Regions from separate parts of the Bradyrhizobium sp. 192 genome, predicted to be linked through region 3. Evidence: predicted binding sites of a transcription regulator. Region 3 holds the regulator's gene; each other region holds the start of a gene.
The links. The regulator PhoB, encoded in region 3, activates phosphate uptake and scavenging genes when phosphate is short. The targets are predictions, from matches to a motif close to TGTCATNNANCTGTCAT.

Region 1: IVB24_RS28740 (UDP-2,3-diacylglucosamine diphosphatase) is a predicted target of PhoB. The motif match lies at 3,038-3,054, and genes of this name have one in related genera.
Region 2: IVB24_RS19550 (DUF47 domain-containing protein) is a predicted target of PhoB. The motif match lies at 5,489-5,505, and genes of this name have one in related genera.
Region 4: IVB24_RS24205 (RNA degradosome polyphosphate kinase) is a predicted target of PhoB. The motif match lies at 4,191-4,207, and genes of this name have one in related genera.

What each region holds. Positions count from the first base shown of each region.
Region 1 covers NZ_CP064690.1:6,124,875-6,132,625, reverse strand. Annotated here, with positions in the region: gene IVB24_RS28760 (CHRD domain-containing protein) at 18-434, opposite strand; gene IVB24_RS28755 (cytochrome c) at 590-1,516, shown strand; gene IVB24_RS28750 (Lrp/AsnC family transcriptional regulator) at 1,524-1,769, opposite strand; gene thiD (bifunctional hydroxymethylpyrimidine kinase/phosphomethylpyrimidine kinase) at 1,901-2,701, shown strand; gene IVB24_RS28740 (UDP-2,3-diacylglucosamine diphosphatase) at 3,079-3,891, shown strand; gene IVB24_RS28735 (glycosyltransferase family 1 protein) at 3,905-4,948, shown strand; gene IVB24_RS28730 (threonine/serine dehydratase) at 4,999-5,982, shown strand; gene IVB24_RS28725 (caspase family protein) at 6,260-7,751, opposite strand, start outside.
Region 2 covers NZ_CP064690.1:4,293,945-4,301,695, reverse strand. Annotated here, with positions in the region: gene IVB24_RS19580 (class I adenylate-forming enzyme family protein) at 1-212, opposite strand, end outside; gene IVB24_RS19575 (NnrU family protein) at 286-870, opposite strand; gene IVB24_RS19570 (hypothetical protein) at 1,025-1,600, opposite strand; gene IVB24_RS19565 (peptide chain release factor 3) at 1,679-3,301, opposite strand; gene sugE (quaternary ammonium compound efflux SMR transporter SugE) at 3,476-3,790, shown strand; gene IVB24_RS19555 (inorganic phosphate transporter) at 3,783-4,790, opposite strand; gene IVB24_RS19550 (DUF47 domain-containing protein) at 4,803-5,447, opposite strand; gene IVB24_RS19545 (branched-chain amino acid ABC transporter permease) at 5,603-6,571, opposite strand; gene IVB24_RS19540 (branched-chain amino acid ABC transporter permease) at 6,573-7,436, opposite strand; gene IVB24_RS19535 (ABC transporter substrate-binding protein) at 7,510-7,751, opposite strand, start outside.
Region 3 covers NZ_CP064690.1:1,058,053-1,065,803, reverse strand. Annotated here, with positions in the region: gene IVB24_RS04930 (Hsp33 family molecular chaperone) at 1-264, opposite strand, end outside; gene argF (ornithine carbamoyltransferase) at 437-1,372, opposite strand; gene IVB24_RS04920 (aspartate aminotransferase family protein) at 1,372-2,580, opposite strand; gene IVB24_RS04915 (GcrA family cell cycle regulator) at 3,035-3,547, shown strand; gene phoB (phosphate regulon transcriptional regulator PhoB) at 3,815-4,522, opposite strand; gene phoU (phosphate signaling complex protein PhoU) at 4,546-5,262, opposite strand; gene pstB (phosphate ABC transporter ATP-binding protein PstB) at 5,274-6,095, opposite strand; gene pstA (phosphate ABC transporter permease PstA) at 6,092-6,943, opposite strand; gene pstC (phosphate ABC transporter permease subunit PstC) at 6,948-7,751, opposite strand, start outside.
Region 4 covers NZ_CP064690.1:5,233,640-5,241,390, forward strand. Annotated here, with positions in the region: gene IVB24_RS24170 (autotransporter outer membrane beta-barrel domain-containing protein) at 1-13, opposite strand, end outside; gene IVB24_RS24175 (cold-shock protein) at 388-594, shown strand; gene IVB24_RS24180 (hypothetical protein) at 667-906, shown strand; gene purN (phosphoribosylglycinamide formyltransferase) at 921-1,574, opposite strand; gene purM (phosphoribosylformylglycinamidine cyclo-ligase) at 1,589-2,662, opposite strand; gene IVB24_RS24195 (CDP-alcohol phosphatidyltransferase family protein) at 2,819-3,361, shown strand; gene IVB24_RS24200 (DnaA/Hda family protein) at 3,454-4,131, shown strand; gene IVB24_RS24205 (RNA degradosome polyphosphate kinase) at 4,281-6,473, shown strand; gene ppx (exopolyphosphatase) at 6,489-7,751, shown strand, end outside.

The DNA.
Region 1 (7,751 bases), 3.1 Mb from region 3:
CGAAGCAGCGTTGCGGCTTACTTCGTCACCTGACCGCGGATCTCGCCGCCCGGATTGGCCGCGGTGTGGATGTTGATGTAGTACTTGCCTCCGAGCAGGTCCGCGGCCTGCGCATCGGTGAGGGTCGCCTCGCCCTTGACCGGGCTTGCGGCCGCATTCGGGATCGCAACGGCCACGCCGGCGTTCTTGCCAACCTCGGCAGGCCCGTGGAAATGCGCGGCGGTGGCGGGTCCGGAGAGCCCGGAATAGGTGACGGTCCAGGACAGCTTCTTGCTGGCGGCATCATAGTTCAGATCGGCGGTTCCGGTGCCGCTGCTGGTCGTTGCCGGCACTTCGGACTTGCCGTCGAGCGTTGCTTTCAGCTTTTCGGCGCTGGCCGGGCTCACAAAAGCAACGGCACCGAGCGCTACGGCGGCAATGACGGTCTTGTTCATGGCATTCTCCCTGTTGAACCCGTTCGGGCTGCCAAACTTCCAACAGCCGGCATTTCAGTTTATTCCCGTTTTCGGCCAGGGCGGGCTAAATTCTTCGTGGCTGGAGCCGCGACGACATCGGTCTTAGGTTCGCCGCGACGAGTGAATGGATCGGCATGTTGCAACGAACAATTCTCGCAGGGCTGCTCGCCGCGGCCATTGCTGCCGGCGTCTACTGGTGGCTCAGCGCGCCGGTGGTGGCAGCCGTGGGCAACGCGCCGGCCCATGTGGCAAACCTTGCCAACGGCGAGGCGATGTTCAACGCCGGGGGCTGCGCGTCCTGCCATGCCACGCCCAACCAGCCCGATCGTGTCAGGCTCGGCGGCGGCGTCGCGATCAAGTCGCCGTTCGGAACGTTCTACGCGCCGAACATCTCCCCCGATCCGAACGACGGCATCGGCAAATGGACCGACGCCGACTTCGTCAACGCGGTGATGCGCGGGGTTTCGCCGGGCGGGCAGCATTATTTTCCCGCGTTTCCCTATACATCGTACCAGCATGCCAGGCGCGAGGACGTGCTCGATCTCTTCGCTTATCTGAAGACGCTTCCGCCCGTGACCGGCAAGGTACGTGACCACGACGTCGGCTTTCCCTTCAACATCCGCCGCAACATCGGCATCTGGAAATTGCTGTTTATGGACGACAAGCCTTTTGTCGCCGACGGCACCAGGTCGCCGCAATTCAATCGTGGCGCCTATCTCGTCAACAGTTTTGGCCATTGCGCCGAATGCCACAGCCCGCGCAATGCACTCGGCGGCATCATCTCGAGCCAGCGCTTTGCCGGCGGGCCGAATCCGGAAGGCGAGGGCTGGGTGCCCAACATCACGCAGAAGCGTCTCGGCGAGTGGAGCGCGAAGGATATCGCCTATTTCCTCAAGACCGGCGAATTGCCCGACGGCGACAGCGTCGGCGGCGCGATGACGCGGGTGATCAAGAACACCTCGCAATTGTCCGACGCGGATCTTGCGGCGATGGCGGACTACCTCAAATCGCTGCCGCCGGTGGACGGTCCGCCGCGGCCCAAGCGCAAGGATGCCGGCTAGCTGCGGGTTAGCTGGCGCCAAACGCCTTGAAGGTGATGATGGTGAGGGTGTCCTGGATGCCCGGCAGCACCTGCACCTTCTCGTTGACGAAATGGCCGATGTCGGTGTCCTTGTCGACGTAGAACTTCACGAGAAGGTCGTATTGGCCGGCCGTGGAGTAGATTTCGGACGCGATCTCGGCTTCGGCAAGCGCGTTGGCGACCGTATAGGACTGGCCGAGCTTGCATTTGATCTGGACGAAAAAAGGAACCATCGCGGGCACTCCGAAAGCGTATTCTTCCGGCTAATAGGCCAAAACCGGCCGGAATTAGCAAGCGAACTTGCTTGTCACCCGGCGCGCGCGGTAGGACGGACCATGGTCCCGAAAATGCTGAAAATCTGCCCATGACGACCCCGGTCGCACTCACCATCGCCGGCTCCGATTCGAGCGGCGGGGCCGGCATCCAGGCCGACCTGAAGACCTTTGCCGCGCTGGGCGTCTATGGCGCCTCCGCCATCACGGCGCTGACGGCGCAGAACACGCGCGGCGTCACCGGCATTCAGGCGGTGCCGGCCGAATTCGTCACCGCGCAGATCGATGCGGTGTTCTCCGATCTCGACGTCGGCGCGGTGAAAATCGGCATGGTCGCCCAGGTCGCCAGCATCGATGCGATCGCGGCGGCGTTGTCGCGCTGGAAGCCGAAGCATGTCGTGCTCGATCCCGTGATGGTGGCGACCTCCGGCGACCGCTTGCTCGCATCCGAGGCCGTCGATGCCCTGCGCACAAGGCTGATACCGATGGCCTCAGTGATCACGCCGAATCTGCCGGAGGCCGCAGCTTTGCTCGACGAGGAGATCGCGGTGAGCGAGGCCGGGATCGAAAGCCAGGGGCATCGCCTGCTGGCGCTCGGCTGCCGCGCGGTCCTGATCAAGGGTGGGCACGGCGAAGGCGCAGAGAGCACCGACTATCTCGTCACGTCCGAAGGCACGATCGCGCTCGCAGCGCCGCGTGTTCCCACGCGCAACACCCACGGCACCGGTTGCTCGCTGTCCTCGGCGGTCGCGGCGGGGCTGGCCAAGGGCGAGGGTCTGGAGCCTGCCGTACGCAACGCGAAGGCCTGGATCAGCGCGGCCATCGCAGCCGCCGACCGCTTCAGCATCGGCCACGGCCACGGCCCGATCCATCATTTCCACAAGTTTTACTGACACGGATTTTACTGACGCGGAGCTTCCGCGGAAGCAATTTCGCCAGCTGTCATCCTTCGAGACGCCCGCCGTTGGCGGGCCCTCAGGATGAGGACGGAATGTGCGGCCGCAGTTTCACAGAAACCGGTGCTGCTTAGCCTCATCCTGAGGAGACCGCGAAGCGGTCGTCTCGAAGGACGAGGCGTGCGCTCAGCTGTGCAAAGCGACATTCGTGAAAAGGTGCGCCTGGAGCCCCCCTGCGGCGCCATGTCGCCTGATTGTCGCATGCGACTGATATTCGCGGGGAGGGCGAGGCAAGGTTTGATTCGTATCTGAAGGTGCCTCAAGGATTCAATCTGTCATCCCCCTGTCACGGGACATTTGTTACAGGCTGGCGCATGGGAAGTTACGATGTGAGTGACGAGAGCCCGGAGCGGCGCTTTCGCACGTTGTTCATCTCCGACGTTCATCTCGGAGCCCGCGGTTCTCAAGCCGATCTTCTGCTCGACTTCCTGCGCTACCATGATGCCGACACGATCTATCTGGTCGGCGACATCGTCGATGGCTGGGCGCTGAAATCGAGCTGGAACTGGCCGCAATCCCACAACGACCTGGTGCAGAAGCTGCTGCGCAAGGCGCGCAAGGGCGCCAAGATCGTCTACATCCCCGGCAATCACGACGAGTTCCTGCGCAACTATTACGGCACGCATTTCGGCGGCATCGACGTGGTCGAGAACACCGTCCACACCGGCGTGGACGGCAAGCGCTATCTCGTCATCCACGGCGACATCTTCGATCTCGTGGTGCAGAACGCGCGCTGGCTCGCCCATCTCGGCGACAAGGCCTACGACTTCGCGATCCAGATGAATCGTTTCGTCAACTTCTTCCGCCGCCTGTTCAAGGTGCCCTATTGGTCGCTGTCGCAATGGGCCAAGCAGAAGGTCAAGAACGCCGTCAATTACATCGGCGCGTTCGAGCAGGCGCTCGCCGCAGAGGCGCGACGCTACGACGCCGACGGCGTGATCTGCGGCCACATCCACTACGCCGTGATCCGCGACGAGGGCGGCATCCGCTACATGAATTGCGGCGACTGGGTCGAGAGCTGCACGGCGCTGGTCGAGCATGACGACGGTCATTTCGAGATCATCACCTGGGCGGATCATTTGCAGAAGCCGGCGGCCGTCCCGCAGGTCGCAGCCAGAGCTGCATGACGGAGACCGCCTGATGCGCATCCTGGTCGCGACCGACGCCTGGCACCCGCAAGTGAACGGTGTGGTTCGGACGCTGACCAAGCTTGCCGACGCCGGCAAGAGCCTTGGCGTCGAATTCGAGTTCCTGACGCCGCAATCGTTCCGGACCTTTGCGATGCCGAGCTATCGCGACGTGCGCCTGGCGATGCCCCGCCCGGCGCGAATTGCGAAGCTGATCGCGGAGGCGCAACCGGACAGCATCCATATCGCGACCGAAGGGCCGATCGGCCTGATGGTCCGCCGCTATTGCCGCCAGCGCAAGCTGCCGTTCACGACCAGCTTCCACACCCGCTTTCCCGAATATGTCCGCGCCCGCGTGCCGGTGCCGGGCTCGCTGATCTGGCACGCGCTGCGCCGCTTCCATGCGCCGAGCCGCGCCGTGATGGCGGCAACGCCTGCGCTCGCCAGCGAGCTGACCGAGCGCGGTTTCGACAATGTCGTGCTGTGGCCGCGCGGCGTCGACACCCATCTGTTCCACCCCCGCGCCATCGACCTCTGCCTGCCGGCGCCGGTGTTCCTGTCGGTCGGCCGCGTCGCTGTGGAAAAGAATCTCGAGGCCTTCCTCGATCTGGATCTGCCCGGGACCAAGGTGATCGTCGGCGACGGCCCCGCGCGCGCCTCGCTCGAAGAGGCCTATCCCGACGCGATCTTCCTCGGCGAGAAGCACGGTGAGGAATTGGCCGACATCTATGCGGCGGCCGACGTGTTCGTGTTTCCCAGCAAGACCGACACGTTCGGCCTGGTGCTGCTCGAAGCGCTCGCGAGCGGCCTGCCGGTCGCGGCCTTTCCGGTGAAGGGCCCCCGCGACGTGATCGGCGATGCGCCGGTCGGCGCGCTGGATCACGACCTCCGCACCGCCTGCTTTGCGGCGCTCGACGTCCCCCGGCAGGACTGCGTCGAATTCGCCGCCAGTTACACCTGGGAGGCCTCGGCCCGGGTTTTCGTGGACAGCATTCTGGCGGTTGGCGCGGTGCTGCCGGGCCGGAATGGGACGGAACAGCCACGCTTCGTCGCCTGATCTCGCGGAGGTGTCTTGCCCGGGCCTCACCGGCCGCGATAAGGTCTGACATGACCGAACAGCTCCTCCCGATCGGCCCCGCCGACATCGACGCCGCAGCGCGCGTGATCGCGCCCTACGCCATCCGCACCCCGCTGTTGTCCTTTCCTGTGCTCAATGAGCGCGTCGGTGCAAAAGTGTTCCTGAAGCCGGAGATGCTCCAGCGCACCGGCTCCTTCAAGTTCCGCGGCGCCTTCAACAAGGTGTTCTCGATCCCGCAGGACAAGCGCGCCGGCGGCGTCGTCGCGTTCTCCTCCGGCAACCACGCCCAGGGCGTGGCGGCAGCGGCAAAGATCCTCGACATGCAGGCAACCATCGTGATGCCTGCGGATGCGCCGTTGTCGAAGCGCGAGCGCACCAAATCCTACGGCGCCGAGGTCGTACTCTATGATCGCGACAAGGACGATCGCGAGGCGATCTCGCGCGGCATCGCCGAGAAGCGCGGCGCGACGCTGGTGAGGCCCTACGACGATCCCTTCGTGATCGCAGGCCAGGGCACCGCCGGCCGCGAGATCGCGGAGGACATGGCAACGCTCGGCCTCAGTCCTGACATCGTGGTGGCTCCGGCCTCGGGCGGCGGCCTGATTGCGGGCGTGGCGACGGCGGTGAAGGCGCGCTTTCCGCTGGCCGAGATCGTGGTGGCCGAACCCGAGGCGTTCGACGATCACGGCATTTCGCTGACGGCCGGCCATCGCGAGCCGCACGGGCCCGCGGGCCGCACCATCTGCGATGCGCTGATGGCCCTGATCCCCGGCGAGATGACCTTTGCGATCAACAGCAAGCTGCTCGCGCGCGGCGTCACGGCGTCGGACAAGGAAGTCGGCGCCGCCGTCGCGTTCGCCTATCGCGAGCTGAAGCTCGTGGTGGAGCCGGGCGGCGCAGTGGGCCTCGCCGCGCTGCTTGCGGGCCGGCTCGATGTCGCCGGCAAGAACGTCGTGATCGTGCTCTCCGGCGGCAATGTCGATGCGGATCTGTTCGCCGAGCTGGTGGCCTGAGAGTGGTTTCCCCGTGGCGCATCCTTCGAGACGCCCGCTTTGGCGGGCTCCTCAGGATGAGGGCGGAGTGCGCGGCGACAGTTTCAACGGGCACCGATGCTGATTAGCCTCATCCTGAGGAGACCGCGCAGCGGTCGTCTCGAAGGACGAGGCGTGCGCTCCAGCGGTTCCAATGGTGAAGGCTGGCTGCGATCGAGCTGATCGTATCTATCCTCGACATGAAGAAGGGGCAGAGCGTTTCCGCTCTGCCCCTTTGTCGTTGTGTGGCCGACCGCGATCAGTGCATGAAGCCGCGATGGTTGTTGCCACCGCCCATGGAGGGCGCCTGGTTCATCGACTGACGGAAGTTGTTGCCGCCATTGTTGACGTTGCGGTTCGTGGTGTTGAACTGCGGGCGGTTGTTGTTCTGCACCTGCACCTTGTTCACCGGGTTGTTGTTGATCTTCACGCCGTTGTTGACACGGATCGGGTTGTTCTGCGTCTGAACGTTGATCGGCTTCGTCTCGACCTTCGTGCCGCCCTTGCCGATATTAACCGGCATGCTCACGATCTTGCCCGGCTTGCCGTTGGCGTTGCCGCCGTCCGTCTTGTTGTTAGTCGCCGGCAGCGTCACGATCTTGCCGATGCCGCCATTGTTGGTGGTCGTGTTGGTCGGCGCAGGCAGCGTGACGATCTTGCCCGGGATCTGCGACGGCGTGCCGTTCTGCTGGTTCGGCTGGTTGTTGTTGCCAGAGGGCAGGTTGACGATTTTGCCGCCATTGCCGAGCTTGCCGATGACGTTGCCATCGACCGGCTTCTGCACGATCGGCAGATTGCCGCCCATCTGCGAACCACCATTACCCTGCTGCAGCGGCATGTACTTGGGTTGGCCGAGATTGCCGATCTTGAAGCTTGGCGCAATGTTCTGCGGCGCCAGGAACTTGGTCGCCTGCATCAGGGGGATCTGCTTCGGCTGCACCTGAAGCTTCAGCGCGACCTGCGCATAGGGGCTGTTGCCGTAACTGTCATAGAAGCTCTTGTAGCCGAGCGGCGAGTTCACGAGCACCGCCTTGTGCCAGGCCTGCGAGAGCACGATGTTGTTGAGCAGCCAGCGGACGTGGTCGCACAGCGGGTCGTGCGGATACATCCGGATGAACTCCTGATAATATTCCGGCCGGCCTTCGGACACGACGTAATCATAGGCCTGACGCGTCGAGCGGCTCGGCAGGTTGGAGGCCATCTGCACAACAGGCGTATTCACCGGCGCGCGGTTGGCAGCGACCGCGGTGTCACCGAAGAAAGTGAAGTCCGAGGTGAGCGAGGAGCTCTCCCACGGGATCTGCGCGCCGCTGGTGGACTGGTTCACCTGCAGGCGGATGCGCTTGAACAGCTGCTCGATCGGCACGTTGGGCTCGCGCGCGACGTTCAGGAAGGCTTGCGTGTAAGGGCTGTGGCCGCCGGTGCCGTCGAGCGCTTCAGCGCCCGGCGCGGTCGAGTAACCGACGATCGAGCCGTTCGGCGCATCGACGATGGCGAGGCCGCGGCCGGCGTCATTGACTTCAGGGAACGGGTTGTTGCGGCACGCATCGAGAATGACGATGCGCATGCGGCTCGGGATCGTCTCCAGCGTCGACATCACGTCGACGAGGCGCACCGAATTGTTGACGAGCTCGGTCTGGCTCGACACCTTGGCGTCGACGGGAACGAGATAGTTCTCGCCGGCGAGCTGCACGCCGTGACCGGCGTAATAGACCATCGCCACCGTGTTCGGACCGCGCGCAGACACTTTG
Region 2 (7,751 bases), 3.2 Mb from region 3:
CCCGCAGAAATTTGCGCCGCCTGGGGCACAACATCACGCCAGCGAAGACGCCGCTCACCGCAGATGAGTGCATCACCGTCAGGATTTCGCGCCGCAGCGCTCGTGACCATCTCCCATATGTTTTTAGGGCGCTCCGCGAACGCCGGCACCACCCGATCGCCAAAACGCGCCTCGAACCGCATCGGCGGGATCTGAGATTGCGACCAATCCATCGAAGGGCCCTCGGCTCGTTGCTCTTATCGGCTTCCACGCATGGACATCATGGTTTCGTCTTGTGCCGACCGGCTAGACCCCGATCACGGGAACGCCGATCACGACCGGGTGGAACGCAAAGGCCAGCGCAAGATAGGCGACGACACCGACGGCGACCGCGATCAGATCGTTGCTGACGCCGCCCACCGGGATCGGCGGGCCGCCGCCGTCGGTGCGATGTTTCAGCGAAATGCGGTCATAGACCGCCCAGCCCAGGAACGAGCCGAACAGGATGATGGAGCCAAGGTCGCCGTTGGCCAAAAGATGCGCCGCCGCCCACAGCTTGACGCCGGCCAGCATCGGGTGCTTCAGCGTCGCGTAGATGCGGCCGCGCAAATAAGAGGCGACCACCAGGATCACCGCGGGCAGCATCAGGGCGAGCGTGATGTGCTTCATCGCCTTCGGCGGATACCAGACGTCGATCCATCCCGTCGCACGGTAATGCGCAAAGCCCCAGATGATCAGCGCGAGACCCGCGAGCGAGACCACGGCATAGAGGATCTTGTAGGTCCCCTCACCCAGCCTTGCGATCGCGTGCGCGCGCGCCTCACGTTTGGTGGTGAACACATGGGCCGCAAAAAACAGCGCAAGCCCCAGGATCATGACCAGCAGACCCACGACATCCTCCCCTCAAGCAGCCCCCGCCAATGGCGTATCATCGATTGGCCCGCGGTCGCAACTCTCACCATGCAGGCCGGCTGTTGCGACACCTGAGCCTTTCATCCTTCGAGACGCGCGTGAAGAACGCGCTCCTCAGGATGAGGGGATAGAGCTATTTTACCAACTCGCGATTGTCGACATAGCGGATCGCGATCGGCCGCCCGGCCAGGGCGCCGGCGAGTCCACCGGTGAATTTCAGCGGCAGGCAGGCGTTCAGCGATGCGTTGATCGCATTCAGATAGGTCGTGCGGGTTTCGGCCGGAACGCCTGACGTCGCGAATGTGAGGCGCGGCGGCCCGATCAGGCCACCGGCCCTGTTGAAGCTGAAACGCACCGACATCTGCATGCCCGCGCGCATATTGTCCGATGGCGGCGACCAGCAGCTGCGCAGCTCGGCGAAGAGGTCGCCGATCGTGTCGAGATCGTGATCGGGCTTTTGATACTTTGCGCGATCGGCCTCGGACGGCACGCTTTGGATCGTCAGCTGAAGGTTCTGGCCGTAGGGATAATCGATCTCCGGGATGCAGGGACCGGGTTCGAGCGGGCTGCAATAGGACGGCGTGCAGGGCCGGCCGTCGAGCACACTGCACGGCTCGTGCGCGAACGGGATCGGATTGATCTGGCGAGGACGCGCCTCGGCGGCAGCCGAGACCACGAACAGCAGAAGGATGAAGATGCCGCGCCACATGGCGTGAAATTGGCATCGCGAATGAACCGGTCAAGCCCAGACGCGTTCACATGCTCGCGCGCAATTGGCTGGGGCCCTCTACCCCTTCTTCTTGACGTCCTTGACGTTGGTGAACTCGATGCCCTCGGCGCGCTCCTTGGTGTAGCCGAGATAGAACTCGTTCCGCGCGAGATAGACGGGATCGCCGTCGACGTCGTCGGCGATGCTGGAGGTGTTGGCGGCGATGAAGGTGTCGAGCTTCTTGCGGTCCTCCGAGGAAACCCAGCGCGCCAGCTGGAATTCGCTGACCTCGAACTCGACCGGCAGAGAATACTCCGCCTCCAGCCGCGCCTTCAGCACGTCGAGCTGCAGCGCGCCGACGACGCCGACCAGCGCAGGCGCACCGTCGCGCGGGCGGAACACCTGCACCACGCCCTCTTCCGACATCTGCTGCAGCGCTTCCTTCAGCTTCTTCGCCTTCATCGCGTCGGTGAGACGCACGCGGCGGACGATTTCCGGTGCGAAGCTCGGCACGCCGACGAAGTTGAAATCCTCGCCCTCGGTCAGCGTGTCGCCGATGCGCAGCGTGCCGTGATTGGGAATGCCGACCACGTCGCCGGCGAAAGCTTCGTCCGCGACCGAACGGTCCTGTGCGAAGAAGAATTGCGGGCTCGACAGCGGCATGCTCTTGCCGGTGCGCACCAGCTTGGCCTTCATGCCGCGGCTGAGCTTGCCGGAGCACAGGCGCGCGAAAGCGATGCGGTCGCGGTGGTTCGGATCCATGTTGGCCTGGATCTTGAACACGAAGGCGCTCATGCGCGGATCGGTGGCCTCGACCCTGCGCTGGTCGCTGTCCTGCGCGCGCGGCTCCGGCGCGAACTTGCCGAGGCCTTCCAGGAGGTCGCCGACGCCGAAATTGCGCAACGCGCTGCCGAAATAGACCGGCGTCAGATGGCCCTCGCGGAACGCATCGAGCTCGAACGGTTTTGACGCTTCGGTGACGAGCTCGAGCTCGTCCTTGACCGCGGAGACGTCGAGATTGGCGTTGAGCTTGGCGAGTTCGGCGATCTCGATCTGCTGCGCTGCGCCGGTCTTGGCGCCGCCGCCTTCGAGCAGGCGCACGCCGCCATTGACGACGTCGTAGGTGCCGAGGAAGTCGCGGCCGCGACCGACCGGCCATGTCATCGGCGTGGTGTCGAGCGCCAGCGTCTTCTCGATCTCGTCGAGCAGCTCGAACACGTCGCGGCTCTCGCGGTCCATCTTGTTGATGAAGGTGATGATCGGAATATCCCGAAGACGACACACCTCGAACAGCTTTCGGGTGCGCGCCTCGATGCCCTTGGCGGCGTCGATCACCATGACGGCGGAATCGACCGCCGTGAGCGTGCGATAGGTGTCCTCCGAGAAGTCCTCGTGGCCCGGCGTGTCCAGGAGGTTGAACACGAGGCCTTCGAACTCGAAGGTCATCACCGAGGTCACGACCGAGATGCCGCGCTCGCGCTCGATCTTCATCCAGTCCGAACGCGTGTTGCGCCGCTCGCCCTTGGCCTTGACCTGACCGGCGAGGTTGATGGCGCCGCCGAACAGCAGCAGCTTTTCGGTCAGCGTGGTCTTGCCGGCGTCGGGATGGGAGATGATCGCAAACGTGCGCCGCCGCGCCACTTCCGCGGCAAGCGGGGAACGGGCCGGCGATTCGGCTGTGGTGGTGGCGATGTCGGACATGGCGGCAGCGTGTGGCAGGGAAAGCGGGCCTGATCAAGCCTCATTTGGTGATTGCGGAGCCTTCCAGCCAGCCCCATATCGGCCTTGGCCATACTGGCCTTGGGGGGAGGACGGCCTCCCCGCCCATCAGCATGTCAGCCGCGGGGACGACCCTGCCTTGAATGGAGGGTCGTCATGGCCTGGAGCATCCTGTTCGTCGCGGGCCTTCTCGAGATCATCTGGGCGATCGGGCTGAAATACACCGAGGGCTTTACCAGGCTCGTTCCGTCGGTCGTCACGCTCGCAGCCATGGCCGGCAGCGTCATCCTGCTCGGATTTGCGCTCAAATCCCTGCCCGTTGGAACCGCCTATGCGGTGTGGACCGGCATCGGCGCAGTCGGCACCGCGACGCTTGGCATCGTCCTGTTCGGCGAGCCGGCCACCGCCCTCCGTCTCGCCAGCATCGGGCTGATCGTCGCTGGGATCGTCGGGCTGAAGCTGGTTACTTGACGAAGAGCTTGACCGCCCACCAGGTCAGCGCCGCGACGATGGCCGAGGCCGGCATCGTGATGACCCAGGCATAGACGATGGAGCTGGCGACGTTCCAGCGCACCGCCGAGAGGCGCCGGGCAGCGCCAACGCCGACGATGGCGCCGGTGATGGTGTGGGTGGTCGAGACGGGAACCCCGAGATAGGTCGCCATGAACAGGGTCGCCGCGCCGCCGGTCTCGGCGCAAAAGCCCTGCATTGGGGTCAATTTGGTGATGCGCAGGCCCATGGTGCGGACGATGCGCCAGCCGCCCATCAGCGTACCCATCGCCATTGCGGCCTGGCACGACAGCACCACCCAGAAGGGAACGAAGAATTCGCCACCCAGATGGCCCTGCGAATAAAGCAGCACGGCGATGATACCCATGGTCTTCTGCGCGTCGTTGCCGCCGTGACCGAGCGAATAGAGCGAGGCAGAGGCGAATTGCAGGATGCGGAAGGCGCGATCGACCGCGAAGGGCGTGGAGCGCACCGAAGCCCAGGAGACGATCGCAACCAGCACCATCGCGAGCAGGAAGCCGACGAGCGGAGACAGCACGATTGCGATCACCGTCTTGGACAATCCGCTCCAGACCGCCGCCGAAAGACCGGCTTTGGCCACGCCGGCACCAAACAAGCCGCCGATCAAGGCGTGAGATGAGGAGGACGGGATGCCGAGCGCCCAGGTTACGAGGTTCCAGACGATGGCGCCGACCAGGGCTGCGAAGATCACCTGGGCATCGACGATCGCGGGATCGATGATGCCGGTGCCGATGGTCTCGGCGACGTGCAGCCCGAACACCATGAACGCGACGAAATTGAAGAACGCGGCCCAGAATACCGCGAATTGCGGCCGCAGCACGCGGGTCGAGACGATGGTCGCGATCGAATTGGCGGCGTCATGCAGGCCGTTCAGGAAATCGAACAGCAGCGCGACGGCGATCAAGCCGACCAGGACAGGAAGACCCAACGCGGCATCCACAGCGGCCCTGCCCTATACTTGCTCGATGACGATGCTGTTGATCTCGTTCGCAACGTCATCGAAGCGATCCGCCACCTTTTCGAGGTGGTCGTAGATCTCGACGCCGACGATGAAGTCCATCGCATTGCCGTCGCGATGCTTGAGAAACAGCTCCTTCAGGCCGATGTCGTGGAGATCGTCGACGCGGCCCTCGAGCTTGCCGAGCTCCTCCGTGATCGCGGTCAGCATGGCGACGTTCGGGCCGATCGATTGCATCAGCGGCAGCGCGCGGCCGACCAGATTGGCGCATTCGATCAGAAGCCCGCCGATCTCGCGCATCGGCGGCTCGAAGGTGCGGACCTCGAACAGCATCACCGCCTTGGCCGTCTGCTGCATCTGGTCGATGGCGTCGTCCAACGACGTGATCAGGTTCTTGATGTCGCCGCGGTCGAACGGGGTGATGAAGGTGCGGCGCACCGCCGTCAGCACCTCTCGAGTGATGTTATCGGCGTCGTTCTCGAACTGGTTGACGCGCTGGCAATAGACCGGCGTCTCCTCGCCCCCGTTCAGCATGCCCTGGAGCGCGATGGAACCCTGGATCACCGTTTGGGCATGCCGGTCGAACAGGTCGAAGAACCGTTCTTCCTTGGGCAGGAAAGCACGAAACCATCGCATCATGGGGGTAGGTTACCGGTTGGAAATGGCCCGGCCCGAGGGACCGTCATGAAACTGTCATAGACCATTTTCGATCCGCGCGCGTGTCATCTCACGCCCGCGGAGCCGGGTCATCCACCGCTTTCAAGCGGCCGGTAAACTGATTTTGAATCAGATAGTTAGAGCGATCGCCGGAAGTAATGCGCGATTTCGCCGATGACGCCGCGGCGGAAGGTGAGCACGCAGACCACGAAGATCGAGCCCTGGATCACCGTCACCCACTGGCCGAAGCCGGCGAGATATTGCTGCATGGCGATGATCGCGAAGGCACCGACCACGGGGCCGAAGATGGTCCCGAGGCCGCCGACCAGCGTCATCAGCACGACCTCGCCCGACATCGACCAGTGGACGTCGGTGAGCGAGGCGTTCTGCGCCACGAACACCTTCAGCGCACCGGCAAATCCGGCCAGCGTTCCCGACAGCACGAAGGCCAGGAACTTGTACTGGTCGGTGCGGTAGCCGAGCGAAATCGCGCGCGGCTCGTTCTCGCGGATCGCCTTCAGCACCTCACCGAACGGCGAATTGATGATGCGGAAGATCAGCAGGAAGCCGGCGAGAAACCCGACCAGCACGACGTAGTAGAGCACCGTCGGCTTGGACAGATCGAAGACGCCGAACATGTGTCCCTGCGGGATGCCCTGGATGCCGTCCTCACCGTGGGTGAACGGAGCCTGCAGGTAGATGAAGTACAGCAGCTGCGACAGCGCCAGCGTGATCATCGAGAAATAGATGCCCTGACGGCGGATCGAGATGTAGCCGGTGATCAGCGAGAGCAAGAAAGCCGCGGCGATGCCGACGAGGATGCCGAGTTCGGGCGGCAACGCCCACACTTTCAGCGCATGCGCGCAGCAATAGCCCGCGGTCCCCAGAAACATGGCGTGTCCGAATGACAACAGGCCGCCATAGCCGATCAGCAGATTGAAGGCGCAAGCGAGCAGCGCAAAGCACAGCGCCTGCATCACGAAGAACGGGTAGACGCCCGTGAATGGCACCGACGCCAGCAGCAGCGCCATCAGTACGAAAGCGATCATCTCGTCGCGCATCGCGCGAGGGGTCACCGGCAGCCTGTCGTCCGTCAGGGTTGTCATATCAAGCTGCCCTTCCCGTCAATCCCGTTGGCTTCACCAAGAGCACCAGCACCATCAGCACGAACACGACGGTGTTGGAGGCCTCGGGGTAGAAGTACTTGGTCAGTCCCTCGATCACCCCCAGCGCGAAGCCGGTGATGATGGAGCCCATGATCGATCCCATGCCGCCGATCACGACCACCGCGAATACCACGATGATGAGGTCGGCGCCCATCAGGGGGCGCACCTGGTTGATCGGCGCCGAGAGCACGCCCGCGAGCGCGGCAAGGCCGACGCCGAGGCCGTAAGTGAGCGTGATCATGCGCGGCACGTTGACGCCGAAAGCGCGCACCAGCGTCGGATTTTCGGTAGCGGCGCGCAAGTAGGCGCCGAGCCGCGTCTTCTCGATCAGGAACCAGGTCGCGATGCACACCACCAGCGAGAAGACGACCACCCAGCCGCGGTAGATCGGCAGGAACATGAAGCCGAGATTCATGCCGCCCTTGAGCTGATCCGGAATGGCGTAAGGCAGGCCGGAGGAGCCGAAATAGTTCTGGAACACGCCCTGCACGATCAGCGCGATGCCGAAGGTCAGGAGCAGGCCGTAGAGATGGTCGAGCCCGGTCAGCCATTGCAGCATGGTCCGCTCCAGGATCATGCCGAAGATGCCGACGATCACCGGCGCGATCAGCAGCGCCCACCAGTAGTTGATGCCGCCGAGGCTCAACAGGAAATAGGCAACGAAGGCGCCCATCATGTAGAGCGCGCCATGGGCGAAATTGATGATGTTGAGCATGCCGAAAATCACGGCAAGCCCGAGACTGAGCAGCGCGTAGAACGAGCCGTTGATCAGTCCCACAAGTAGCTGAGCGTATAGAGCCTGCATCGATCCCGCACCCGGTCCCTTCGGCGTTCCCTGAAAGTCGCCCGCGGGCCTTAAGGCCCCGCGGGTTGTTATCTTACTTCTTCAAGAGCGCGCACTTGCTCTCGGACAGCGGCGTGAAAGCCTGGTCGCCCGGCACCGTGCCGACCAGCTTGTAGAAGTCCCACGGCCCCTTGGATTCGGAGGGCTTCTTCACCTCGAACAGATAGGCGTTGTGGATGGTGCGGCCGTTGGGCTGGATCTCGCCCTTGCCGAACAGCTCGTCCTCCGTCGGCATCGACTTCATCTTCTCGACGACCTTGACGCCGTCATGGGGAT
Region 3 (7,751 bases):
CAGGATGAAGCGTCCCTCGAATTTCAGCGCAGAGCCGAGCAGCGTCGTCAGCACGATCGCCTCGCCGAGCAACTTGCCGACCGGCGCGGGATAATCGTGCTTGGTCAGGATCTCGTCGAGCGCTGGGCCAAGCCGCACCAGGCGCCCGCGCACGTCGAGCGCGTCGACCTCGTAGGGCAACACGGCGTCATCGATCGGAACCGCTGATGGCGCGCGAACCGGGCCTTCAGGGCCTGCTTTCATCTCGGGGGATTGGGAAACCATGGGGCGTTATCTGGGGTCGGTGGACAAAAATGGAAGAGGCGCGCGCCCGTTCAATCGTCGCCGGAGCAACGGGCTGCGTAGCCCGGATGGAGCGTCGCGTAATCCGGGGTATTCGCGTGACGCATCGTCGGCCCCGGATTTCGCTGGGCTCCATCCGGGCTACAATCAAGGGCTACTTCACCGCGTCGAAGCACCAGGCCAGAATGCCCTTCTGCGCGTGCAGGCGGTTTTCGGCCTCGTCGAACACGACCGATTGCGGACCGTCGATCACGTCATCGGTGACCTCCTCGCCGCGATGGGCGGGCAGGCAATGCATGAACAGCGCGTCGGGCTTGGCCAGCGACATCAGCTTGCCGTTGACCTGATAGGGCTTGAGCACGTTGTGGCGGTGCTCGCCTTCCTTGTCGCCCATCGACACCCAGGTGTCGGTGACGACACAGTCGGCGCCGCGCACGGCGGCCTCCGGATCGGTGCCGAGCATGATCGGCGCGCCGGTCGCCTTGATGAAGTCGCGCATCGCCTTTTTCGGCGCGAGTTCCGGCGGCGTTGCGACATTGAGCTGAAACTTGAAGCGCTCGGCGGCATGCGCCCAGGACGCCAGCACGTTGTTGTCGTCGCCGGTCCAGGCCACCGTCTTGCCCTCGATCGGGCCGCGATGCTCCTCATAGGTCATGAGGTCGGCCATCACCTGGCAGGGGTGCGAACGCCGCGTCAGGCCGTTGATGACAGGCACGGTGGCGTTGGCCGCAAGCTCCAGCAGCGCGTCGTGATTGAGGATGCGGATCATGATGGCGTCGACATAGCGCGACAGCACGCGCGCGGTGTCGGCGATGGTCTCGCCGCGGCCGAGCTGCATCTCGGCACCGGTGAGCATGATGGGCTCGCCGCCGAGCTGGCGCATGGCGACGTCGAACGACACGCGTGTCCGGGTCGACGGGCGCTCGAAGATCATCGCCAGCGTCTTGCCTTCGAGCGGCCTGACCGGCTGATGCGCCTTCTGCTTCGCCTTCATGGCGGAGGACGCCGCAAGCATGCGCTTGAGCTCCGACAGCGGCAGCTCGTTGATATCGAGGAAATGCTTCGGAGTTTTGTTGGGGGACTTGCTCATCAGCTTGCCGCCCGCTTGGTCTGGCTGGACGAGATCGCGGAACAGGCGCGCTCCAGCCGCCCGATGCTGTCCTCGATCTCGGCTTCGGTCACGATCAGCGGCGGCAGGAAACGCACGACATTGTCGCCGGCCCCGACGGTGAGCAGCTTTTCATGACGCAGCGCCGCGACGAGATCGCCGGAGGGCACCACGGCCTTGATGCCGATCAGCAGGCCCTCGCCGCGCACCTCGCTGACGATGTCGGGATAGCGGTCGATCACGGAGGCAAGCTTCTGCTTCAGCAGCAGCGACATTCTCTGCACGTGGTCGAAAAAGCCGGGCGCGAGCATGACGTCGAGCACGGCGTTGGCCGCGGAGATCGCCAGCGGATTGCCGCCGAAGGTCGAGCCGTGCGAGCCGGGCCCCATGCCGGCGGCCGCATCCGCGGTCGCCAGAATGGCCCCGATCGGGAAGCCGCCGCCGAGCGCCTTGGCCAGCGACATCACGTCCGGCGTGACGCCAGTGCGCCGATAGGCGAACAGATCGCCGCTGCGGCCCATGCCGGTCTGCACCTCGTCGAAGGCGAGCAGCAGGCCCTTCTCGTCGCAAAGCTGGCGCAGCGCCTTGAGGAAGCCAGGCGTTGCCGAGCGCACGCCGCCCTCGCCCTGGATCGGCTCGATCAGGATGCCGGCGGTGTGCGGACCGATCGCCTTCTTGACGGCCTCGATGTCGCCATGCGGCACCTGGTCGAAGCCTTCCATCGGCGGACCGAAGCCTTCGAGATATTTTGCCGAGCCGGTCGCAGCCAGCGTCGCCAGCGTGCGGCCGTGGAAGGCGCCTTCGAAAGTGATGATGCGATAGCGCTCCGGATGTCCCTTGGAGAAGTGATGGTGGCGCACCAGCTTGATCACGCCCTCCAGCGCTTCGGCCCCCGAATTGCCGAAGAACACGAAGTCCGCAAAGCTCTCCTGGCAGAGCCGGTTGGCGAGCTTCTCGCCATCCGGGCTCTGGAACAGGTTCGACATGTGCCAGAGCTTCGTCGCCTGCTCCTGCAGCGCCTTGATAAGATGCGGATGGCAATGGCCGAGCGCATTCACGGCCACGCCCGAGGTGAAATCGAGATAGCGATCGCCATTGGTCGCGATCAGCCAGCAGCCTTCACCGCGCTCGAAGCCGAGGTCGGCTCTCGCGAAAACGGGGAGCAAATGCGGCGCTGCGCTGTTCGTCATGATGTCACTTGAATGTTGCGGACGATGTGACGCGTGCATTGCGCAACGCACCATCCACCGGCCCGGAAAACGAAACGTGCCGCCTTTTAAGGGCGGCACGCGGGACTATCTTATGCCTGGCAAGACGGGTGTCAATGCCGCCCGGAAAGCCTCGGGAAACGCAGAATCCGTAGTCTTGCGGTGCCGATTTTGCGGGATTTCACCACGGAACATGTGGAAGCGAGTCGGCGGACTCTTGCGCGGGAGTCACGCCATATTGTAGCGTTTGGATTGTCAGATACGACATCTCGTGCAGCGGTTCTGATCTCAAGAGTCCTCATGTACCGGCGTAAACGTTCGGGCGTCAGTCGCGCCCGGCGAGCCTTAAGGGATTCTGGCGGCACGGGTTTTTCGAAGCTTAGCAATCGCCGCATGGGCGCCAGGACGGCAGCCGCGCGACGAGGGAAAGGGTGCAATGACGGTTTTGACCTGGTCCGATGATCGCGTCGAGCAGCTGAAAAAGCTCTGGGAGGCCGGACTTTCGGCCAGCCAGATCGCAGCTGAGCTCGGCAATGTGACCCGCAATGCCGTGATCGGCAAAGTGCACAGGCTCGGTCTGTCCGGCCGCGCAAAGAGCCCGTCATCGGCCGCGCCCCGGCCGCGCAAGGCGCGCCCCGCACAGCACATGATGCGGGTGACCCGCCCCATCGCGCGCGGCAACACCGCGCTGGCCCAGGCCTTCGAGGTCGAGGTGGAGGCCGAGCCGGTCACCTACGACAACGTGGTGCCGATGAGCCAGCGGCTGTCGCTGCTCGAGCTGAACGAGGCGACCTGCCATTGGCCGGTCGGCGATCCCTCCAGCCCGGACTTCTTCTTCTGCGGCGGCAAGGCGCTGTCCGGCCTGCCCTACTGCGCCCAGCACTCGCGCGTGGCGTATCAGCCGGCGGCCGATCGCCGGCGCGCAGCACCTAAGCCGGGGCCGCGGTGAGCTTGCGGATTTAGCTGACTAAGGACGGCGCTGTCACGCGACGACGGTCCAACAATCTCGGTGTCATCCCCGCGAACGCGGGGATCCATAACCACAGGGCGCAGTTGTTGCGCGAGATGGTCACTCCGAGTCTTCGCCAAACTACGTCCTGTGGTTATCGCGACGAGCGCAAGCGCTCGCGCGGAGATCCCGGGCTCGCGCTGCGCGCGCCCCGGGATGACGGCTGAGATTGCGGCTACAACTCGCCAAATGGCAGCCCACAACCCCCTACGCCTGCTCGGCCTTCGCGAAGCGATCGTCCAGCGCGTAGCCGGCGCCGCGAACGGTGCGGATCGGGTCCTGCTCGCGGCCGAGATTGAGCAGCTTGCGCAGGCGGCCGATATGAACGTCGACGGTGCGCTCGTCGATGTAGATGTCGCGGCCCCAGACGCTGTCGAGCAGCTGCTCGCGCGAGAACACGCGGCCGGGATGCTCCAGGAAGAACTCCAGCAGGCGATATTCGGTCGGGCCGAGATCGATCGGCCGGCCCGAGCGCGCCACGCGGCGCTTGTCGCGGTCGAGCTCAATGTCGCCATAGGCCAGCACGGTGGCGAGCCGCTCGGGGCTGGCGCGCCGCAGCAGGCCCTTCACGCGCGCCAGGAGCTCCGGCACCGAGAACGGCTTGACGATGTAATCGTCGGCGCCGGTCGCAAGCCCCCGCACCCGCTCGCTCTCCTCGCCGCGCGCGGTGAGCATGATGATCGGCAGCTGCTTGGTGTCGGGCCGGGTGCGCAGGCGCCGGCACAGCTCGATGCCCGACAGGCCCGGCAGCATCCAGTCGAGCACGATCAAATCGGGGACGTGCTCCTTGAGGCGGGTGTCGGCGTCGTCGCCGCGCATGACCGTCTCGACGTCATAGCCGTCGCCTTCGAGGTTGTAGCGAAGCAGCTCGGTGAGAGCTTCCTCGTCCTCAACCACCATAATGCGTGCGCCCATGGTGTCGTCGCTCCTTAAAGTCTTCAGGTATTCGGGATCGCCGTGGCGAAGGTGGTCATGTCGCCCTTCGGCCGCTTGTCGGTGATCGCCTGGCCCTCGATCATGTAGAACACGGTCTCGGCGATGTTGGTGGCGTGGTCGCCGATCCGCTCGATGTTCTTGGCGCAGAACATCAGGTGGATACAGAACGAGATATTGCGGGGATCCTCCATCATGTAGGTGAGGAGCTCGCGGAACAGCGAGGTGCAGATCGCATCGACCTCCTCGTCGCCCTTCCACACCGCCATCGCCGCCGGAAGATCGTGGGCGGCATAGGCGTCCAGCACCGACTTGACCTGCTGCTGCACGAGGTCGGTCATGTGCTCGAGGCCGCGGAACAGTTTCAGCGGATGGAAGTCGGTCTCGAGCGCGGCGACGCGCTTGCCCATGTTCTTGGCGAGGTCGCCGATGCGCTCGAGGTCGGTCGCGACGCGCATCGCGCCGACGATCTCGCGCAAATCCACCGCCATCGGCTGACGGCGGGCGATGGTGAGCACCGCGCGTTCCTCGATGCGCTTCTGCAGCGCGTCGAGATCGGCGTCGATGGTGACGACGCGCTGGCCGAGCGCGACGTCGCGGCGGATCAGCGCATCGACGGAATCGACGATCATGCGCTCGGCGATGCCGCCCATCTCGGCGACCAGGCGTGTGAGTTCCTGGAGGTCGGTGTCGAAGGCCTTGGCGGTATGTTCGGTACCCATGTCGCGTCTCCTCAGCCGAACCGGCCGGTGATGTAATCCTGCGTGCGCCGGTCAGTCGGCGACGTGAAGATCTTGCTGGTGTCGTCGAACTCGATCAGCTCGCCGAGATACATGAAGGCGGTCTTGTCGGAGACGCGCGCGGCCTGCTGCATGTTGTGGGTGACGATCGCGATCGTGTAGTTCTCGGACAGTTCCTGGATCAGCTCCTCGACCTTGGCGGTCGAGATCGGGTCGAGCGCCGAGCAGGGCTCGTCGAACAGGATGACTTCGGGGCGCACCGCGACGGTGCGGGCGATGCACAGGCGCTGCTGCTGGCCGCCGGAGAGCGACAGGCCGGAAGCGTTGAGCTTGTCCTTGACCTCGTTCCAGAGGGCGCCGCCGCGCAGCGCCTTCTCGACGCGGTCGTCCATCTCGGACTTCGAGATCTTCTCGTAGAGGCGGATGCCGAAAGCGATGTTCTCGTAGATCGTCATCGGAAACGGCGTCGGCTTCTGGAACACCATGCCGACCCGGGCGCGCAGCAGATTGAGGTCGAGCTTGGGGTCGAGGATGTTGGTCTGGTCCAGCATCAGCTGGCCGGTGGCGCGCTGGCCCGGATAGAGGTCGTACATCCGGTTGAAGATGCGCAGCAGGGTGGACTTGCCGCAGCCCGACGGCCCGATGAACGCCGTGACGCGGTTGGCGCCGAGCGTCAGGTTGATGTTCTTCAGCGCGTGGTGCTCGCCGTAATAGAAGTTGAGGTTGCGCACCGTCACCTTGGCGGGCGCCTCGGGCAGCACCGGCGCGTGCGGCAGGCCACCGGACGCGCTCATCGATACGGAAAGATCACTCATTTTGCGGTCCTCTCGGCGCCAAGGATGCGCGCGCCAATGTTCAGGGCAAGCACGGTCAGGGTGATGAGCAGAGCGCCGCTCCACGCCAACTGCTTCCAGTAGGCGTAGGGGCTCTGCACGAAGTTGTTGATGGTGACGGGCAGGTTGGCCATCGTCTTGTTCAGGCCGAGGCTGAAGAACTGGTTCGACAGCGCGGTGAACAGCAGCGGCGCGGTCTCGCCGGCGACGCGGGCGGTGGCGAGCAGCACGCCGGTGATGAGGCCGGACCGGGCCGCACGATAGGCGATCCGCTTGATCACCAGCGAACGCGGCAGGCCCAGCGCCGAGGCCGCCTCGCGCAGCGGATTCGGCACCAGCAGCAGCATGTCCTCGGTGGTGCGCAGCACGACCGGGATCACGATGACCGCGAGCGCCAGGCTGCCCGCGATCGCGGAGAAGCCACGCATCGGCACCACCACCGCGCCGTAGATGAACAGGCCGATGATGATCGAGGGCGCCGAGAGCAGGATGTCGTTGATGAAGCGGATCACCGAGGTCAGGCGGTCGTTGCGGCCGTATTCGGCGAGGTAGGTGCCGGCGAACAGGCCGAGCGGCGCGCCGATGCCGACGCCGATCACCGTCATGATGACCGAGCCGACGATCGCGTTGCGCAGGCCGCCTTCGGTCGAACCCGGAGGCGGCGTATCCGCGACGAAGAGCTCGAGATTGAGGCCGGCAAGGCCGTTGTAGAGCAGCGTGACCAGGATCAGCGCGAGCCAGGTGACGCCGAAGACCGCCGCGGCGAAGCAGAGCCCGCGGATGACGATGTCGGTGCGGCGACGACGCGAATAGATCGGATTGAGGGCCATGACCTTACTTCCCCGCCTTCTTGTCCAGCCGCATCAGCATCAGCCGCGCGGCGGCCAGCACGAAGAACGTCAGCACGAACAGCAACAGGCCGAGCAGGATCAGGCCGGACTGGTGCAGGCCGTCGCTCTCGGCGAACTCGGATGCGATCGCCGCCGAGATCGTGGTGCCCGGCGCGAAGATCGACGAGGAGATGCGGAACGAGTTGCCGATGATGAAGGTCACCGCCATGGTCTCGCCGAGCGCGCGGCCCAGCGCCAGCATGACGCCGCCGATGATGCCGACGCGGGTGTAGGGGATCACCACGCTGCGGACGACCTCCCAGGTGGTGCAGCCGACGCCGTAGGCGGCCTCCTTCAGCACCGGCGGCACCGTCTTGAACACGTCGACCGAGATCGAGGTGATGAAGGGCAGCACCATGATGGCGAGAATCAGCGCGGCGTTGAACGTGCTGAGATAGGACGGCGGACCCGCGAAGATCGCGCCGAGCACCGGGACGCCGTCGAATATTTTGATCATGAAGGGCTGGAAGCTGTTGGCCAGAAACGGGCCGAGCACGAAGAAGCCCCACATGCCGTAGATGATCGAGGGAATGCCGGCCAGCAGCTCGATCGCCATGCCGATCGGGCGGCGCAGCCATTGCGGGCAGAGCTCGGTGAGGAAGATCGCAATGCCGAGACCGACGGGAATGGCGATCAGCATCGCGATGAAGGAGGTGACGAGCGTGCCGTACATCGGCCCGAGCGCGCCGAGCACCGGCGGATCGGCCGACGGCGCCCAGCGCTGCGTCCACAGGAAGGAGAAGCCGAA
Region 4 (7,751 bases), 4.0 Mb from region 3:
ATGTGCAGCACATGACGAAAATCCCGAAGCAAATGGCGGCGCGCAAAAATGCAACAGGCGCGGCGCACGTCGCGATTTGCGCCGAACTGCTACGGAGGGTCAACCGCTTGGCCCGCTGTCACCGAGGCTATTGCCCTCGATTGTGGTTCCGCGGCCACAGGTCGGAAATTGCGGGTCGGCACAAACGGCTCGCCCTTGAAATCCGCGCACGGCTTGCTAACGGGCGATTTTCATGTTGCAATATCGGACACAATCGGAATTGGCCGCTCGACTGTGCGTTTCGCGACATTGAGACTCAAGACTCGAACAGACTTCCGGAAGCCCGTTTGTGGCGTGGCACGCGAAAAGCGGCCGCGTCGTTTTTGTATCTAGCGGAGGAGACTAGCGATGCCGCAAAAGGGCACCGTCAAATGGTTCAACCCGACCAAGGGCTACGGGTTCATCAAGCCGAACGGCAGCGACAAGGACGTCTTCGTCCACATCTCCGCCGTCGAGCGCGCCGGACTCTCGACCCTCAACGAAAATCAGGTGGTTGAATACGACCTCGTGGAGAACCGCGGCAAGGCATCCGCGGAGAACCTCAAGGTCTCCTGACTTCTCTCAAGGCTACACACGAGAGAACATGACGTTGCCCCCGGCTCTGCCGGGGGATTTTGTTTTTGTTGGATGATATTAGCGAAAGCCGCCGTTGCTTTGGAGCCGACCATCACCACCAAGCCACCACCGATGACGACTGATGAGCAGCAACGCTCGGCTTCGGCAGGCGTTATCGCAGGCACTGATGTCGGGGTGAACGGTGCTTTCGACGTTTTCGGCTCGGAGCTTCCCGATGAGGCGTTCGAAGGTGTGTTCGATCAGCCTCGGCAAATGTACAAACCAGTCGATCTGTTATTTCGCGGCTCGTGAGCCCGGGACCATCTTTACCCTACGACGGGCGAAACTAAGAAATTCTCCGACGCAGCACTCCCGGCCGTCCTGCACACATCGCCCTCGATCCGGACCTTTCCGGTCGCAAGCAACCGCAGCGCTTCGGGATAGATGCGGTGCTCGACTTCGAGGATGCGTTCCGACAGCGTATCTCCCGTATCGTGATCGCCAACGGGCACCGCGCCCTGCATCACGATCGGGCCGGCGTCGGTCTCGGGGATCACGAAGTGCACCGTCGCGCCTGACAGTTTGACGCCGGCGCGCAGGGCCTGGCCGTGCGGGTCGAGGCCGGGGAAGGACGGCAGCAGCGAGGGATGGATGTTGAGCATCCGGCCGTACCAGTTTTGGGTGAACTCGGCCGTGAACAGGCGCATGAAGCCGCCGAGACAAATCAGCTCGATACCGTGCTGGTCGAGGGCCGCCTGAAGCACCTTTTCGAAGCCGGCGCGGTCCTTGCCGAACGGCTTGCTCTCGATCACCAGCGTGTTCACACCAGCCGCTTGGGCCCGCTCCAGCCCGAGCGCATCGGCCTGGTTCGAGATGACGAGCGATATCTCGGCCGGGAAATCCGGCGCGCTGGCGGCCTTGATCAGCGCGGACATGTTGGAGCCGCGGCCGGAAATCAGGATGGCGACGCGGCGCTTCATCACAGCGCCAGTCATTACAAGGCCATGTCGAGATGGCCGTTGTAGACGACGCGGTGCTCGCCTTCGGCCGGGATCACGGTGCCGAGCTGCGCCACGGTCTCGCCGGCGTCGGTGAAGACCTGCACGACCTCGTCGACCTTGTCGGGCTCGACGATCGCGATCATGCCGATGCCGCAGTTGAAGGTGCGCAGCATTTCCAGCTCGGCGATGCCGGCCTGCACGGCCAGCCATTTGAACACCGGCAGCACCGGCAGGCGGGCCAGATCGATGCCGACGCCGAGCTCCTTCGGCAGCACGCGCGGAATGTTGTCGGTGAAGCCGCCGCCGGTGATGTGGGCAAGGCCTTTCACCGCGCCGGTCTCGCGGATCGCGCGCAGGCAGGATTTGACGTAGAGCTTGGTCGGCGTCAGCAGCGCGCCGCCCAGCGTCATCACAGGAGCGAACGGCGCCTGGGCTTCGAAGCCGAGGCCCGATTGCTCGACGATCTTGCGGACCAGCGAGAAGCCGTTGGAATGCACCCCCGACGAGGCGAGCCCGATCACGGCGTCGCCCGCGGCGATGTCCTTGCGCGGCAGCAGCGTGCCCCGCTCCGCAGCACCGACGGCAAAGCCGCCGAGGTCGTAATCGCCGTCCTTGTACAGCCCGGGCATCTCGGCGGTCTCGCCGCCGATCAGGGCACAGCCGGATTCTCGGCAGCCTTCGGCGACGCCCGCGACGATCGAGGCCGTCGCCTCCGGATCGAGCTTGCCGCAGGCGAAATAGTCCAGGAAGAACAGCGGCTCGGCGCCCTGCACCACGAGGTCGTTGACGCTCATGGCGACGAGGTCGATGCCGATCCCGCCGTGCAGCCCGGTCTCGATCGCAATCTTGACCTTGGTGCCGACCCCGTCGGTCGCAGCCACCAGGACCGGGTCCTTGAAACCGGCCGCCTTGAGGTCGAACAGACCGCCGAAGCCGCCGATCTCGGCGTCGGCGCCGGGCCGTGCGGTGGCGCGCACCATCGGCTTGATCAAATCGACCAAGCGGTTGCCCGCGTCGATATCGACGCCTGAATCGGCGTAAGTGAGGCCGTTTTTGCGGTCGGTCATGCCCGATTTCCAGTGGGTTTGCGGCTGGTTACGTCGAATTCCGGGGACGCGCAATGGCAAGCGTGGCGCCCCACCCTATAGTATGTAGATATCAACCGGTTCAGCCTCCCGAGGGGGCCGGATTCGAGGTCAGACCGGGTGCCGGGAAGCGCTTTCGTGAGTATTCCGAATATCATTACCCTGGGCCGCATCATGCTGGTCCCGATCATCGTCTGGGCCATCGTGTCGAGCCAAATGGAGGTCGCGTTCGCCGTCTTCCTGATCGCCGGGATCAGCGATGCCGTGGACGGCTTCCTGGCCAAGCGCTTCAACATGACGAGCGAACTCGGCGCCCTGCTCGATCCGCTCGCGGACAAGGCGCTGCTGGTCTCGATCTACATGGCGCTCGGGATCTGGGGCGCAATCCCGCGCTGGATCGTGATCCTGGTGGTCTCGCGCGACATCATGATCGTCGCCGCCGTGATCGTATCCTGGCTGTTCGACCGGCCGGTCGAGATGAAGCCGTCGAAAGTGTCCAAGCTCAACACCGTGGCGCAAGTGGCGTTCGCGGCCCTCGTGCTGGCGGCGCTTGCCTTCGGCTTCAAGCCGGCCCCTTATGATATCATCCTGATGAGCCTCGTCACGGTCTTCACACTCGCCTCCGTGTCGCTCTATCTGGTCGAGTGGCTGCGGCACATGAGTACGATCGAGGCCAAATGAGAGGCGATGCGGCCCCGCAAAAGGCCAACTCCCGCTCGATACGTTCGATCTCTTCACATCACGCCGGCCCGCCGGCATGGAGCAAAGCAAGCGTGCCAGGCCGCGTTCACCCCCGACAATTGGCGTTTTCGCTTCCGCATGCGGAAAGCCTCAGCCGGGACAATTTCCTCGAAGGCCCCGCCAACGCGGCCGGTCTCGGCCTGATCGACAGCTGGCCGGAATGGCCGAACCGGATCATGTGGCTGGCCGGCCCGGAAGGAAGCGGCAAGAGCCATCTCGCCGCGATCTGGGCTGAGGAATCCGGCGCCCGCTCCACCACGGCCAATGCACTGACCGCCGCGGGCGTTCCGGGCGCGCTCGCCACCGGCGCCCTGGTGGTCGAGGACATCAAGGTCGGGGAATTTGACGAACGCGCCCTCTTCCACCTGATGAACCTTGCCCGCGAGGACGAGGCCAACCTCCTCTTCACCGGACGCGAGGTGCCGGCAGCGCTGGAAATCGAGCTTCGCGACCTGCGCTCGCGTCTGCGGGCCGTGCCGGTGGTCGCGTTGCTGCCGCCCGACGACCGGCTGTTCCGCGGCCTGATCGTCAAATTCTGCGCCGACCGCCAGCTCGCCGTCGACGAGAGCGTGGTCAGCTACCTCGCCACCCGCCTGGAGCGGTCCTCGGCCGCCGCCCGCCAGGCCGTGGAACTGCTCGACAGCGAAGCCCTCAGGCTCGGCCGCCCTGTCACCCGGGCGCTGGCCGCCGAGCTGTTGCGGGACGCCTGACCTGCGCTTCCAAGGCCCACACGAAGCCCGCTTGACGCGGCGAAGCGGCGGAACATCAATGTCATCGAAACGTCATCGCTCTAACACATGCTCCCGGCGGTTTTGCGGGTAAGTCGCAAATTGGGGCGAACTGGATGGACCGACTTCTGATGGACTCTGTGCAAACTGTTGAAACTAAAGAAAAAGCCCCAGAGACCGAGAGCCTGCCGGCGATCGCATCGAGTCCCGAGCGATTCATCAACCGCGAGCTCTCCTGGCTGCATTTCAACCGCCGCGTCCTGGAGGAATCGGTCAATCCAAGCCACCCCATGCTCGAGCGGGTGCGATTCCTGTCGATTTCGGCGAATAACCTCGACGAGTTCTTCATGGTCCGCGTAGCCGGCATCAAGGCCCAGGTGCGCGAGGGCATTGCCGAACGCAGCCCCGACGGTCTGACCCCGTCCGAGCAGCTCGCGCTGATCAACCGCACCGTCTCCGAGCTTGCCTCCGACCAACAGGCAATCTGGCGCGATTTGCGCGGCACCCTGGCCGATGTCGGCATCGTGCTGGTCGAGGGCAAGGACGTCACCAAGGCGGAACGGACCTGGATCGAGGACTACTTCCTCAGCAACGTGTTCCCGCTGCTGACGCCGCTGGCGATCGACCCCGCCCACCCCTTCCCGTTCATCCCGAGCCTCGGCTTCACCATCGCGCTCCAGCTCACGCGCGCCGCCGACGGCAAGCAGATGAACGCGCTGATCCGCATGCCGGGCAAGATCGACCGCTTCATCCGCCTGCCGACCGAGGGCAAGGTGGTCCGGCTGATCTCGCTGGAACAGGCGACCGCCCTGTTCATCAACCGCCTGTTCCCCGGCTACAACCTGCACGGCCAAGGCGCTTTCCGCGTCATCCGCGACTCCGAACTCGAAATCGAGGAAGAGGCCGAGGATCTCGTCCGCCTGTTCGAGACCGCGCTGAAACGCCGCCGCCGCGGCTCGGTGATCCGGCTCGAGATCGACGCCAAGATGCCGGAGCAGCTGCGCAGCTTCGTGCAGCACGCGCTGTCGACCGCCGACGACGAGGTGTTCCTCGTCGACGGCGTGCTCGCCATGAACGAGCTCTCGCAACTCACCCGCCTCGACCGGCCCGATCTGGAATTCACCCCTTACGTGCCCCGGCATCCCGAGCGCGTGCGCGAGCAAGGCGGCGACATCTTCGCTGCGATCCGGCAGAAGGACCTCGTCGTCCATCACCCCTACGAATCCTTCGACGTGGTGGTGCAGTTTCTCCAGCAGGCGACGCGCGACCCCGACGTCGTCGCCATCAAGCAGACGCTTTACCGCACCTCGAGCAACTCGCCGATCGTGCGCGCGCTCGTGGAAGCTGCCGAAGCCGGCAAATCCGTCACCGCACTCATCGAGCTGAAGGCGCGCTTCGACGAGGAGGCCAACATCCGCTGGGCGCGCGATCTCGAACGCGCCGGCGTGCAGGTCGTCTACGGCTTCCTCGAACTGAAGACGCACGCAAAACTCTCGATGGTGGTGCGCCGCGAGGGCGGCAGCCTCACGACTTACGTCCATACCGGCACCGGCAACTATCACCCGGTCACCGCGCGCATCTATACCGACCTCTCCTACTTCACGTCCGATCCGACCATCGGCCGCGATGCTGCGCGCGTGTTCAATTTCATCACCGGCTATGCCGCGCCGAGCGATCTGGAAAAGATGGCGGTGTCGCCGCTCACCCTGCGCAAACGCATCATCGAGCATATCCAGGGCGAGACCGCACACGCTAAGCACGGCCGGTCCGGCGCGGTCTGGATGAAGATGAATGCGCTGGTCGATCCTGATATCATCGATGCGCTGTACGAGGCCTCCCAGGCCGGCGTGCAGGTCGAGCTGGTGGTGCGCGGTATCTGTTGCCTGCGGCCCGGCATTCCCGGCCTGTCCGAGAACATTCGCGTCAAGTCGATCATCGGACGCTTCCTGGAACACGGCCGAATCTACTGCTTCGGCATGGGTCAGGGCCTGCCGAGCGCCAAGGCGGCTGTGTATATCTCGTCGGCCGACATGATGCCCCGCAACCTCGATCGCCGCGTCGAGGTGCTGTGCCCGCTGCAGAATCCCACGGTGCATCAGCAGGTTCTCGAACAGATCATGGTCGCGAACCTGAAGGACAATGAGCAAAGCTGGCAATTGTTGCCGGACGGGTCCTCAACGCGTATGAAGACCGCGAAGGGCGAGGAGCCTTTCAACGTGCACAACTACTTCATGACAAATCCGAGTCTGTCTGGCCGTGGAAAGTCGCTCAAGGAATCCTCGCCGCGTCGTCTCACGCGCCGGAACGAACGCCATCAATCCTGATCGGGGATTTCCGACGTGAAGCGGCCGCGCAAGCGCGGCTCGAGCGTCGCGGTCATCGATATCGGCTCCAACTCGGTCCGTCTCGTCGTCTACGAGGGACTGACGCGGAGTCTCATTCCGATCTTCAACGAGAAGACGCTGTGCGGCCTCGGACGCGAGGTGCAGAGCACCGGGCTGCTCGCGCCCGATGCGGTCGACAAGGCGTTGACCTCGCTGAGGCGCTTCCGCGCATTGTGCCGCGTGATGCAGGTCGGACGCGTGTTCGCGATCGCGACTGCGGCCTGCCGTGACGCCTCCAACGGCCCCGATTTCATCGCCAGGGCCGAGCGTATCTGCGCCGTGAAGATCGAGATCCTCTCGGGGCCGCGCGAGGCGCGGCTGTCGGCGCTCGGCGTGATCTCCGGCATCCACCATCCCGACGGCATCGTCGGCGACCTCGGCGGCGGCTCGCTCGAATTGATCGACGTGCGCAGGAACAGCGTGCGCAGCGGCGTGACGCTGCCGCTCGGCGGGCTCGCACTGCAGGACCTCGCGCATAAATCGCTCAAGCGCGCCGACCGCATCGTGCGCGAGGAGATCGACGAGGTCGAGCTGCTGACCGCGGGCCGCGGCCGCACCTTCTACGCGGTCGGCGGCACCTGGCGCGCACTCGCGCGCATTCACATCATCCAGAGCGGCTATCCGCTCCAGGTGATGCACGGCTATTCGATTTCGGCCGCCGAGGCGCTCGACTTCTCGCGCCGTCTGCGTCGTCTTGCGGCCGCGGACATGCTCGCCGACATCGAGAGCGTCGCCGATGCACGCCGCCCGCTCCTCACCTATGCGGCGCTGGTTCTCGAGCACATCATCCGGGTGGCGAAGCCGAAGACGATCGTGTTCTCGACCTTCGGCGTGCGCGAGGGCCTGCTGCACGAGAAGCTGTCGGAGGCGGAACGCACCAAGGACGGCCTGATCTGCGCCGCGGAAGAGCTCAACCGGCTGCTGTCGCGCTCGGCAAAGCACGCCCACGAGCTGATTGCCTGGACCGACCGCCTCGTTCGCGTGGTGAAGCTGCGCGAGACCGAGGAGGACCGTCGCTTGCGCCACGCCGCGTGCCTGCTGTCCGACATCGGCTGGCGCGTGCATCCCGATCACCGCGGCGAGCAGACGCTGAGCCTCGTCGTCAACGGCAATTTCGGCGCGATCACCCACACCGAGCGGGCCTTCGTCGGCCTGTCGGTGTTCTATCGCTATGCGGGCCTGAGTGAGGAAAACCAGCCGCCGTTGACCATGCAGGAA